One region of the Enterococcus sp. LJL128 genome, then DNA from elsewhere that is predicted to be linked to it. Evidence: predicted binding sites of a transcription regulator. Region 1 holds the regulator's gene; each other region holds the start of a gene.

What was found. The regulator CtsR, encoded in region 1, represses protease genes until heat stress. The targets are predictions, from matches to a motif close to TTGGTCAAAAAAGGTCAAANA.
Region 2: a site for CtsR is predicted at 1,545-1,565, ahead of AC1Z3K_RS18340 (ATP-dependent Clp protease ATP-binding subunit). Genes of this name have one in related genera too.
Region 3: a site for CtsR is predicted at 1,554-1,574, ahead of clpB (ATP-dependent chaperone ClpB). Genes of this name have one in related genera too.
Region 4: a site for CtsR is predicted at 1,135-1,155, ahead of clpP (ATP-dependent Clp endopeptidase proteolytic subunit ClpP). Genes of this name have one in related genera too.

What each region holds. Positions count from the first base shown of each region.
Region 1 is NZ_JBXPBP010000028.1:1,426-4,593, forward strand. It holds gene AC1Z3K_RS18400 (ATP-dependent Clp protease ATP-binding subunit) at 1-1,297, opposite strand, end outside; gene AC1Z3K_RS18405 (CtsR family transcriptional regulator) at 1,301-1,768, opposite strand; gene AC1Z3K_RS18410 (MerR family transcriptional regulator) at 1,949-2,425, shown strand; gene AC1Z3K_RS18415 (MBL fold metallo-hydrolase) at 2,400-3,071, shown strand.
Region 2 is NZ_JBXPBP010000027.1:8,323-11,490, forward strand. It holds gene AC1Z3K_RS18340 (ATP-dependent Clp protease ATP-binding subunit) at 1-1,485, opposite strand, end outside; gene AC1Z3K_RS18345 (hypothetical protein) at 1,716-1,898, shown strand; gene AC1Z3K_RS18350 (phosphocarrier protein HPr) at 2,066-2,332, shown strand; gene ptsP (phosphoenolpyruvate--protein phosphotransferase) at 2,332-3,168, shown strand, end outside.
Region 3 is NZ_JBXPBP010000003.1:80,512-83,679, reverse strand. It holds gene clpB (ATP-dependent chaperone ClpB) at 1-1,439, opposite strand, end outside; gene AC1Z3K_RS05605 (hypothetical protein) at 1,959-2,432, opposite strand; gene dnaI (primosomal protein DnaI) at 2,562-3,168, opposite strand, start outside.
Region 4 is NZ_JBXPBP010000007.1:89,310-92,477, forward strand. It holds gene AC1Z3K_RS10415 (hypothetical protein) at 1-186, opposite strand, end outside; gene AC1Z3K_RS10420 (hypothetical protein) at 208-471, opposite strand; gene AC1Z3K_RS10425 (DUF3958 family protein) at 512-871, opposite strand; gene clpP (ATP-dependent Clp endopeptidase proteolytic subunit ClpP) at 1,238-1,831, shown strand; gene AC1Z3K_RS10435 (DsbA family protein) at 1,952-2,476, shown strand; gene AC1Z3K_RS10440 (cupin domain-containing protein) at 2,731-3,162, opposite strand.

The DNA.
Region 1 (3,168 bases):
GAATCTCTGTACGCAAATGATTAATTTCTGAAGGTTCATCCGCCAAATCCAAACGAACTTTAGCTGCTGACTCATCCATCAAATCAATCGCTTTGTCCGGCAATTGCCGTGAATTGATGTAGCGGACAGAAAGCTGTACTGCTGCATGCAGTGCTTCATCAGTAATCTCAACCCCATGATGAGCCTCATATCTGGACCGTAGTCCCTTCAAAATCTCAATAGCTTCTTCCGGTGTTGGCTCATCAATCTGCACACGAGCAAAACGTCTTTCCAAAGCAGAATCTTTTTCGATATATTTTTGATATTCATCTAGGGTTGTTGCACCAATCGTCTGTAGTTCGCCTCGAGCCAATGCCGGCTTTAAAATATTGGAAGCATCAATTGCTCCTTCAGCACCGCCGGCACCAATTAACGTATGAAGCTCATCGATAAACAGGATTACCTGACCGTCTTGATAAATTTCGTCGATGACTTTTTTCAATCGATCTTCAAACTCGCCACGGTACTTAGTCCCGGCTACCAGTGCACCCATATCCAACATCATCAGACGTTTTTCCTGCATAGCCTGAGGAACCTCTCCATTAACTATCTTCTGTGCCAGACCTTCAGCAATTGCTGTTTTACCTACACCTGGTTCACCAACCAGTACAGGATTATTTTTAGTTCTTCTACTTAAAATCTGAATCAGTCTTCTTACTTCATCTGAACGGCCAACAACTGGATCAAGGTTCTTTTCTCGAGCCAATTTCGTTAAATCTCTAGCAAGCGAATCTAGTGTAGGTGTACCGCCGCCCTTTTGCGCAGCACCCTTTTGATTTTTCCGTTTGTTGCCAGACATCGCCATCTGTGGGTCATTAATACCAATTTTTTTCATAAGCAGCTGCCGAACCTTGATTAGGCTTAAACCTAAATTTACTAGAATTCGTGAAGCTAATATATCTTCATCACGCAACAACCCCAGCAGCAAATGCTCTGTCCCAATATTCGGAGCACCTAAGCGTTTAGCTTCTTCTCCAGAGTAAGCAAAAATTTGCTTCGCCCGAGGTGAATAAGGTAGATAAATCCCTTTTGGATAGGATTTTGCCATTCCGTACCCCATCAAGTGTTCAATTTCCTCGCGAATATCATTTTTTTCTACATTCAACTGGCGCAGTGTTTTGCCGGCAATACCTTTCGGCTCAATTACTAATGCCAGCAGCAAGTGTTCTGAGCCAACCGACTGATGCTTGAAATATTTTGCCTCTTCCTGTGCAATAGCCAAAACGGCTTTAGCGCTATCTGTAAATAACTCATCCATAAACTATTCCTCCTCATAGCTCAGACGCTCCAAAAAAGCATACATTAACTGAGCACGTAAAAAATCTTCCTGTGCGCCAAATTTTCCCAGCACATTTTTTCCCAAAGCAGCAAGCATCAAATTGCCTTCCTTCTTCGTCACTACTTCTTCTTCATATAATTTCTGCACAAAAACCAATGCGTCTTTCTCTGATAGCTGATCACCAATGAATTGCTCCATCTGCTTAAGCAGCTGTGTACTGTCAGATAGCTGAACCTTGGCAATTCGGATATAGCCGCCTCCACCTCGTTTACTTTCAACAGAATATCCCCGCTGAATGGTAAAACGAGTATTAATTACATAATTTATCTGGGAAGGGACACAATTGAATAAATTGGCCATCTCGGCACGTCGAATCTCAATCTTACTGCTATCTTCTAGTATCTTTTTCAAATAGGCTTCAATCAGATCAGAAGTGTTCTTATTGTTCATGACATTATCCTTCTCCCTTGACTAATACTGACCATAATTATATCGTTTTTGTACAAGTAAATAAAGAAGAAAGCTTATACTTTATTGAAAAATCAAAGGATTTTCAACAAATAATTCACATTTTCAGTATTGACCTTGGAGTTTACTCTAATGTTATGATGAAATCAGGAGGAAAACAACATGACCACTGAATGGACAATCAACGAGATTGCTAAGCTGACAAACCTTTCAAAAGACACTATCCGGTATTATGAAAAAGAAAAACTGATTACACCTAAACGCAGCGACAACAATTACCGCATCTATTCAAAAGAAGAGCTGCTCAAGCTAAAATATATCGCTGTAATGAAATATGCCCGCTTTTCTCTAAAGGAAATCAACACCTTCGTGCTGCTCTTTGACCAGGAGCTTTCTGAAGACTGCAACCAGCAGGGTAAAACTTTACTAGAGAAAAAAATTAGCGATTTAGAGAGAGCCGTGCGACATTATCAGGCAATTCTACAGCTGTTAAAGCAAATCCCCTATACGGATGACTTTCAGCAGTTGAAACAGCACTTGGAAAATAGCGGCACTGATCACTCTTTAGATAGTTTTATTGAAAAATTATTTGAAGAAATCAAGGAGGAAACATATGAAAACAATTTATCATTCCACTGAAGAATCACTGCAGCTGATTACGATGCCGCGGATATTTCCTATAAATTGCTACATTATTTTAGAAAAAGACTACTGTGTACTAATCGATTGTAGTAAACAAGGGATGGCAGAACCCATCATTAAAGCGGTAGAGGATACCGGCAAACCTTTGAAGTATATCATTCTGACCCATGCACATGCCGATCATACTGGAGATATCAATAAAATAAAAAATTATTTTCCAAAAGCAAAAGTCTGCATTGGTGCACAAGAATTTTCAGATAGTAAAACAGGCGTGAGAAATATCCATCTACCGATAGAACCGGATCTGCTGCTGAAGCACAAAGATGTCTTAGGAAGCTTAGTTGTATATGAAACGCCTGGCCATACCAATGGATCAATTTCATTGATTGATACACGGAGTCTTTCAAGCTACGTAGGTGATTTAATTCAAACTAGGGGCGGAGCTGCTATTTCCGGAGATTTGCGCTGGCGTTTTCCTTTTCCAGCTTTTGCTACTGTAGATAAGCAGGCAGCTGTTGATTCAGTCAAAAGTCTATACGCAGATTATACAATTTACAAAACTTTTTGCGGACATGGCCCTGTATTGGTTCCCACACATAATGAAATTACTCAGTTAATTAAACGGGCTGAACAAAAAATATAATACAAAAGAAAGCTGTGACATAGAAATAAGCTCATTTTTCCCAACACGCTCTACACATAAAAAAAACTCATACGAAGCCTATTTTCAGCTTTGTATG
Region 2 (3,168 bases), on a different contig from region 1:
TAATTCAAAGGCTAACTGTTTAGCCAGCTCAGTTTTACCCACACCAGTTGGTCCAACAAAAAGGAAGGAGCCAATTGGACGGTTCTTTTTGCCTAAGCCTACCCGATTTCTACGAATCGCTTTCGCTACTTTATCAACAGCCGCATCTTGCCCGATTACATTTGCTTTCAAATCATCAGACAGATTTTTCAGCTGTGTTTGCTCTTTTTCTTTCAGCTCGCCGACTGGAATTCCTGTCCGCTGCTCAACAATCGCTTCAATAACTTTTTCTGTGATAACCGGCATTTCATCATCGCTGACTTGTTTTTCCTTCATAACCTGCAGCTTGTTAATCTGATCACGGTAGTAAGCAGCTTTTTCAAAATCTTCTTCGGCAGAGGCTTGTTGTTTTTGCTGTTCTGCTTCCGCTAATTTCCGCTCAATGGTTTTTGGATCAGCAATCTGAATTGTTAGGTTCATTTTTGAACCAGACTCATCAAGCAAGTCAATTGCTTTATCAGGTAGAAAACGATCTTGAATGTAACGGTTGGAAAGATAAGCAGCAGCCTTAATCGCTTCATCAGTGTATTTCACATGATGATAATCTTCATAGCGCTTTTGAAGTCCTTGCAAAATTGCAATAGTTTCCTCTACTGAAGGCTCGTCTACACGAACTGGCTGCATTCTACGTTCTAATGCGGCATCTTTTTCAATAATCCGATATTCGGTTAATGTAGTAGCTCCGACCATCTGCAGCTCACCTCTAGCAAGTGCCGGCTTCAGGATATTTCCTGCATCCATATTTCCATCACCAGCTGCTCCGGCACCAACTAATTCATGAACTTCATCAATAAACAGGATAACATTTTCCGCTTGTTTGATTTCCTCAATCAATTTTTGCATTCTTTCTTCAAACTGACCTCTGATACCTGTTCCTTGAACAAGAGAAGCAACATCTAAGCGAATCACTTCTTTTTCAAGCAGCTTTTGAGGAACATCGCCATCGATTATTTTTTGGGCTAGTCCTTCTACAACTGCAGTTTTACCAACACCAGGCTCACCAATCAAAACAGGGTTATTTTTGGTTCTTCTGTTTAGGATTTCAATTACACGTTTGATTTCGTCATCACGTCCGACTACGGGGTCGATGTCGCCTTTTCTGGCAGCTTCAGTTATATTGATGCCATACTCGCCTAGTAAGCCGGAAGCTTGTCCTCCTCCTCGCGGCGGTTGTCCGTTAAAGCCGTTGCCATCGCCAAATTGTGTTGGCGGCGTCTGCTGACCTAAGCGGTCTCCCTGCTGCATTTGCTGAGAAAGAGAGCGGTATAAATCATCTAAGCTTCCAAAGCCAAACGGGTCCTGAGACATCGTAGGGGAAGTATTATTTGCTTGTGCTTTTAATTTTTGATAGCAGCTTTGGCAATAGTCCAGCTGTTTCCTTTGACCATTGACATTTGCATATAAGTGAATCGTAGCTTCATTTTGCTTACAGTTTTGACAAATCATCTACTAAAACACGTCCTTTCACTTTTAAAAGAAATCAGTCGAATAAAAGGTCAAAAAAACAACTGACCTTTATTGACCTTTGAGATTATTATAGCATGTTTTATTGAAGAATCAAGTATTTCAACTCGTTATGTATAAGTAATAAACCTTGCTAGAATCTCAAGTTTAGACAAATCAGCGGCTTTCATTTAAAATAATAGAGATTTCAAAAAGGGAGGTGGAAATTTCCTATGTTCGAAAACCCGTTTGAGGAACGAATTCAGCAGCTGAAAGAGGGGGAAATCAGCGAAATAGTCGTTGAGAGAAACGATTTCAATCTATTCAGAGAGGCCTGGAAAGTTCTTCCTGATCGGACTAAAATTATCGGGGAAGCTGGGCTGAACGGAGAAATTATTTACCGATTCGTTAAATAGTTTGAAAAGGTTTACGTGATTCCTTAAAAAATCGTTGAAAACAGTTGTAACAATATCAAAAAAATGGTAATCTTAAAAATTGAAAGGGTTGTTCCAAAGGCGCTTTTGTGTTGTTAAGAAAACCCTAACATAAAAAAATATTTTACTTACGAAGGAGACCGATTCATATGGAAAAGAAAGACTTTCACGTTGTAGCAGAAACAGGGATTCACGCACGTCCAGCTACATTACTAGTACAAACTGCAAGCAAATTTAACTCTGATATTAACTTAGAGTACAAAGGTAAATCAGTTAACCTTAAGTCAATCATGGGAGTTATGTCTCTTGGTGTAGGCCAAGGCTCTGACGTAACTATCACTGTAGACGGTGTTGACGAAGCGGACGCAATTGCTGCAATCGTTGAAACAATGAAAAAAGAAGGATTGTCTGAATAATGTCTGAGATGCTTAAGGGAATTGCCGCAAGTGATGGTGTTGCAATTGCTAAAGCCTATCTTCTTGTACAACCAGACCTTTCTTTCAGCAAAACTTCTGTAGAAGATACTGCAGTTGAAGAAGCTCGTTTAGATGATGCATTAGCAAAATCTACAGTAGAACTTCAGGCTATCAGAGAAAAGGCAGCACAAAGTCTTGGTGAAGAAGAAGCACAGGTTTTTGATGCACACTTAATGGTTTTGGCTGATCCGGAAATGATCGGACAGATCAAACAAAATATTCAAGATAACAAAGTAAATGCTGAAGCCGGTTTGAAAGAAGTTACTGATATGTATATCGGTATGTTCGAAGCAATGGACGATAATGCGTACATGCAGGAACGTGCTGCTGATATCCGCGACGTAGCAAAACGTGTTTTAGCACATTTACTAGGGGTAACTTTACCAAACCCTTCAATGATCAACGAAGAAGTAATCGTCGTTGCTCATGACTTAACTCCAAGTGATACAGCTCAGTTGGATAGAACGTATGTAAAAGCCTTTGTTACCGACATTGGCGGACGTACATCGCATTCAGCGATTATGGCTCGTTCACTGGAAATCCCTGCAATCGTGGGAACAATGGAAATCACTGCTAAAGTTAAAGCCGGCGACATTTTAGCTGTTAACGGTATTGATGGAGATGTGATTTTAGATCCTACAGATGCAGAAAAGGCTGACTTTGAAGCTAAAGGGAAAGCATACGCTGACCTGAAAGCCGAGTGGGAAAAGCTGAAAAATGCAAAAACAGAAACTGCTGACGGCAAACATTTTGAGTTAGCTGCCAACATTGGTACA
Region 3 (3,168 bases), on a different contig from region 1:
TCAGCTCTTTTATTACTAACCGCATTTACTTCATCTTTTTCTGTTTCCCATTGCAGCTTCATATTGTTCGCTTCTTCTCTCAGTTCAGCCAGTTCTTCTTGAAGATGTGTTAGACGCTTTCTGCTGGCATCATCTGATTCCTTCTTTAAAGCTGCCTCTTCAATTTCCAGCTGCATCAGACGGCGTGTTACCTGATCCAGTTCGGTAGGCATTGAGTTCATTTCAACGCGAATCGTCGCACTCGCTTCATCAACTAAATCAATGGCTTTGTCCGGCAGAAAACGGTCAGTGATATAGCGGTCAGACAAAGTTGCAGCTGCAACAAGTGCGTTATCATGAATATTTACGCTATGGTGGATTTCAAATCGTTCCTTCAGCCCCCGTAGAATACTGATAGTGTCTTCAACAGTAGGTTCTTTTACCAATACTTTCTGGAAACGACGTTCCAATGCTTTATCCTTTTCCATGTACTGACGGTATTCATCTAGTGTGGTTGCACCAATCAGATGTAGCTCACCCCGAGCTAGCATTGGTTTCAACAGATTGCCGGCGTCCATGCTGCCTTCTGTTTTACCAGCACCTACTATATTATGAATTTCATCAATGAAAAGGATAATTCGACCATCGCTTTTATTGACTTCTTTTAGCACTGCCTTTAGCCGTTCTTCAAATTCTCCACGGAATTTTGCCCCAGCAATTAAGGCACCCATATCTAAAGAAAAAATTGTTTTATCCTTTAGATTTTCCGGTACATCCTTGCGTACAATCCGCTGAGCTAATCCTTCGATAATCGCTGTCTTACCAACACCCGGTTCACCGATTAACACTGGATTATTTTTTGTTTTTCTCGAAAGAATTCGAATAACGTCCCGAATTTCTTCATCTCGTCCGATGATAGGGTCCTGCTTTCCGCTTTTCACCTGTTGAACTAAATCAACCCCATATTTTTCCAGCGCTTTGTATTGTTCTTCCTGACTTTGAGAGGTCACTCGATCTCCACCCCGCATATCTTCGATATTTTTTCTCAATTCCTTTTCTGTAATTCCTTGACTTACCAAGTATTTAGTCAACCGATAATTTTTTAGCTTCATCAATGCAAGCACCACAATTTCAGTTGATAAAAACTCATCTTGAAAGCTAATCCGCAGTTGATCTGCTTCATTTAAAAGACTGAATAAATTTTGGCTCATTGTTTGCCCATACTGGACATTACCGCCTTGAACAACTGGATACTCATCCAAAGCTCGATCAACTTCATGCTCAAATCCAGCAACATCCAGTCCTGCATCTGTATAAAAGTTACGTCCAAAATGGTTTGGCTGCAATAAGATTTTCCATAAGTGAGCAATATCTATTTCCTGGTGACGACGTGTTACCGCAATTTGTTGAGCTTCAGCAACGGCTTCTTGCAATGTCGTAGTCATTTTTTCTATTTTCATTAATTCTTTCCTCCTATAACAGTAATAATCTATTTATATATCCTCGCTTCTATTATGAATCTCCCATAACTAAAAGACAAAGATAACGAATGCTTATAGTTAAATTATAGCTAATTGGTCAGTAAAGGTCAAACTAAAAACAGTGCTTTTTACTGACTTTTTTTCATACTCTTTAGTTAGTCACTTCCACTAGAATCTTACCAGAGTTTTTACATAAAAAAATCAGACCTTAGAACGAACTACATACTACAATAACCCAAGTTAATCAGCCGCCCCCATTTAGACACTAAAAACCCCCTAAGTTAGATTTTCTGGTCTAACTTAGGAGGTGTATTTCATCCATTCTTTATTTCAAAAAATATTCCAATGAAGGTTGAAACAGAAATCTAACAGCCTCGAATGAAAAGCATTTGTATTTCCTGTTATTTGAAAAGCATTTTTCTTATTACCTAAATCCCCTGAAAGGCATCTTAGCATCTGCTAGTTTCTCAAGCTGTAAGAGCTCGTTCCAAACATGCACTATACTTTTTCGATTTGTTTAATCGAGTTCCCCGGAATTTGCGGTGGAATCGACATAGTCATAATTGGCAGTCCTGTTAAGGTGAAACGGATTTTATCCCCTTCCTGCAGTTCATTCAAAGTCAGTCCTTCTGCCAGCTGATTTTCTCCAGCATTTAAAATAACGCCATCTGATTCCATCATTGGTAAAATCGTTTCAGGGTCTTCTACTGCTTCAACAGATGTTAAGGTAATACGGACAGTACCGTCTGTTTCAGCAGCACCCGTGGTCAGCACTCCTGTAAAAACAGATTGTGTTCCTTGTATATTTGATGATGCGCTTGTTTCATCAGATTGCTCTGCAGTCTTATCATTTGTTGAGTGATCAGACATGTTAGCCTCACTGCTTTCTTTTGATTTATCACTGCCAGTACCACACGCAGCTAAAAGTAATACGGTACCCACTATACATGCAATCAATTTTATTTTTTTCATCCAAAAATTCCTCCATACATACTCATACATGTTATTTGAAAGTAAGCAAACAGACTATACATCCTCATTGGTAAAATTTTGAGAAAATAAATGAGTTTATACAGTCTGCCGTTTGTTCTGTCAGCTGAGTTAACCGTTTCTTCGGTCTTGTCCGCTCAGCGTAATTTCTTTTGCCAAATAACGTATCCGCTCCATCAGCCGCTTCGCCTTCAGCGGTTCTTGCTCACCTCTTTGAGAAATTGTAAGATGGCTTTCCAGCCCTTTCATGTCAAGGTTTGAAGAAAAGAAGGTAACTAGCTGTTCCTGCATACGGTATTGAAGTATTACACTTAGAACATCATCTCTAATCCAGCTGGTCATCGATTCTGCACCGATATCATCAATCATCAGAATTGGGGCTTTCTTAACTGCGTTCAGTTTTTCACCCACCAAATCCTTTGCGATTGCCTGCTTCATCTCTACCGTAAATGTAGGAAAATGAATGATTGTTGTTAAAAAACCATCTTTCGCTAAATCATTAGCAATAGCTCCCAAAAGATATGATTTTCCCACACCAAATGTCCCTTGCAGATACAATCCCCGATGAAATTCCTTAGGATTATTGACATAGGCATCAATAAATTTTGTTGCTTCGCTTAGGGCTTCAAAGCGTCCGCTTGATGACCGGTCAAATTTTGCAAACGTCGCATTCCGTATATCCTTCGGCATGGTCATTGCACTAACCCGTCTGCGGACT
Region 4 (3,168 bases), on a different contig from region 1:
TAGTCCCTCATACTCATTTCCATAACTGTCCATCAGATAGCCGCACTGCTCACATTCTTCCCAAAAATGAATTTTCCCGTTCGGCTGCTTCGCAAGAACATAATACATAGTATATTGATTAATTTTTGGGCAGTCATTGCCTGTAGGAACCGCCGCCAGCTCCCATAACGTACTGCTGATGATCATCGCTAACCCGCCGATTTTATTTTATTCACGTTGACTTACTATGTTTTTCTCTGTTTCCAAAGAGAGAGTTGTCTCTGGATTAACATAGACTGCCGGATCAAGCTCGATTAGCATATCCAAGCGCGAGTTTTGCAAAACCTCTTTTCTGAAATATCGATTATTTCTTTTGACAAAAGCCGCTAGTGCTGCGTAATAGGCTTGATGACTGCTCATTATATTCTCATCAGAAAACAGTGCGTAGTACTGCTGCATAAAACGACTGTCTCGCTTCATGTAATTTTTCATCTGCTGCTCCTTATCCAATGAACCTGTCTACTCTAATCAACTACACCTTTTCTTCTATTAGAAGACGTTTCTTTTGATAATAAATTAAGTCTTCCTGATCCTGCAGCTCCTTAGTCTCTTTAAGAAACTTTTCTTTTTCCTCCTCCAAATGAAAGAATACAGCTTTTTTCTTTTGCTGAACCTGCCATCGCAATTCCTCGGTCATTTGTTTTTCCTGATCGTTGCCGATAAACTGATCTAAACGGCTGACAAGATGATTCACCCGGTAGAACAGTTCACTATATTTATCCTCAAGCTTGTCCATTTTTCTCTGTGTTTCTATAGCTTCGTCTAATGCGTTTTCGACATTTCGCTCTTCCAGCAGCAGGCCATCCCATTGGTTAATCTTCTTTCTATCCATTTACACGCCCTGCAATTTTCTGGATAATGATTTGCCTTCTCTGCTTGATACAAATCCAACCTCTTTATCACTCATTAACTTTCCTCCTAAATAGTCTCATAATAAAAATGACAAAATAACCAATTAAAAATTCTTTTCATTACATATAGTTTATCATAACCCTTGGAAATCAACTTATCAGATTTTTTCTCTTTATATAAAATAATTGATATAGCTTCTCCTATTTTTCTGTGTAAAAACAGGTGCATAATTTCAATGCAATTTAATTGACCTTTATTGACCATTAGAGTATACTTTTTTTAGGCATTCCAATCAGGGATATGTTAGAATGTTTTTATGAGCTTTTTATATAGGAGGACATAACTTATGAATTTAATACCAACAGTCATAGAACAATCATCTCGCGGCGAAAGAGCCTATGATATTTACTCACGCTTATTAAAAGACAGAATCATTATGTTGAGCGGACCAATCGACGACAATGTAGCTAACTCCGTTATCGCTCAGCTGTTGTTCCTTGATGCACAGGATTCTGAAAAAGATATTTATCTATACATCAACTCTCCGGGCGGCAGTGTTTCTGCTGGATTAGCAATCTTTGATACAATGAACTTTGTTAAAGCTGATGTACAGACAATCGTATTAGGGATGGCAGCTTCTATGGGCAGCTTCTTGCTGACAGCCGGTCAAAAAGGCAAACGCTTTGCGTTGCCGAATGCTGAAATCATGATTCACCAGCCATTAGGAGGAGCACAAGGTCAGGCAACTGAAATTGAAATTGCTGCTAAACACATTCTCGATACACGTGAACGCTTGAATAAAATCTTAGCTGAACGTACGGGGCAACCAATTGAAGTGATTGAGAAAGATACAGATCGCGATAACTTTATGACTGCACAGCAGGCAAAAGATTATGGGCTGATTGATGAAGTGATGGAAAACAGCAGTTCTCTGAATTAATAATCAGAATCTCAAAAGTCTGAAATCATTAGATTTCAGGCTTTTTTCTTTGAAATTAACTTACAAACAATAGTACACTAATAGTTGAAAGAAAATTAAAGGAAGAAAGGATTATTGATGATGGATATTTCTCAAATCGATGCCTCCAAAGTTACAGAAGAAAATGGTTTAATCATCGGCAGAGACTCCGCTCCAGTGAAAATGATTGAGTTTATGAATGTCCGCTGCCCTTATTGTAGACAGTGGTTTAATGAATATGACGATATGCTTACGACTTATGTGAACAATGGAAAACTGCAGCGGATTATCAAACTGTTCGATAAAGAAAAGGAAAGCCTGCAGCGGGGAAATATGATGCACCGCTTTATCAATTACGACCTTCCGTTAAAAGGTTTGACAGACTTACGGCAAATTTATGCCACGCAGGATAAATGGGGGGATATGTCCCTGACTCATGTTGCGGAATTTGCTCAAAATAATCTGGGACTGCAGGAAATGGATAATCGGGCAGTTTCACAGGCAGTTATTGATGAAGCTGTTGCTGCTAATATCCAGTTTGTGCCAACCATCATTATTGACCAGCATATTTTTGATGAATCAGTTACAAAAGAAGAGTTAATTGCCTATATTGAACACAGAGAGTAACAATCATTTAAAAAATTTGGAGTTAAAAAAATCAACTGAAATAAATATTCGTTTTATGAGGTCTGGGATATAAATAAATTTTCAGCTCTTTAGTTGTGCTTGCTCCGAATAAATGGTGGGTAAGATATTCGATTGAATATCTTACCCACCATTTATTATTCTGTTTTCCATCTATTTAGCTGTGTTTTTTATTCAATTACTCTTTTCAAATCAACCCAAGATTAGTTCATGATAATTCTATTTTTTTAATCGCCTTATTTTTCATCCTTGTTTCTTCTTAGCAGCCTTGCTGCTTCTGCCTCAGAAAAAACCTGCTTATCATTTTTAATAACTGCTGCTTGATTTTCTTTTGGTGGAACAAATCTGAAGATAGTACATTCAGCGATAGTTTTTCCTGGATTTGATATCCGATGAATGCTTTTGTTCATTCGAATCAGTTCACCCGCTGCTACCTGACGACACTGCAATAAGTCATCAATCCATTCTACACACAGACTTCCTTTATTAACTACAATAATTTCTTCAATTTCTTTGTGGGCATGCCAATCCTGAACACAGCCAGCTGGAATAGTATTCGTATGCACTTCAAAGGTATCAAACAAAAAATAGCCGACTGCAGTTCCGTTTTCTTTAGTAACTGACAATGCGTCCATTTGAGTCATTATATCCGGTATTTGTTTTTTCATTCTATC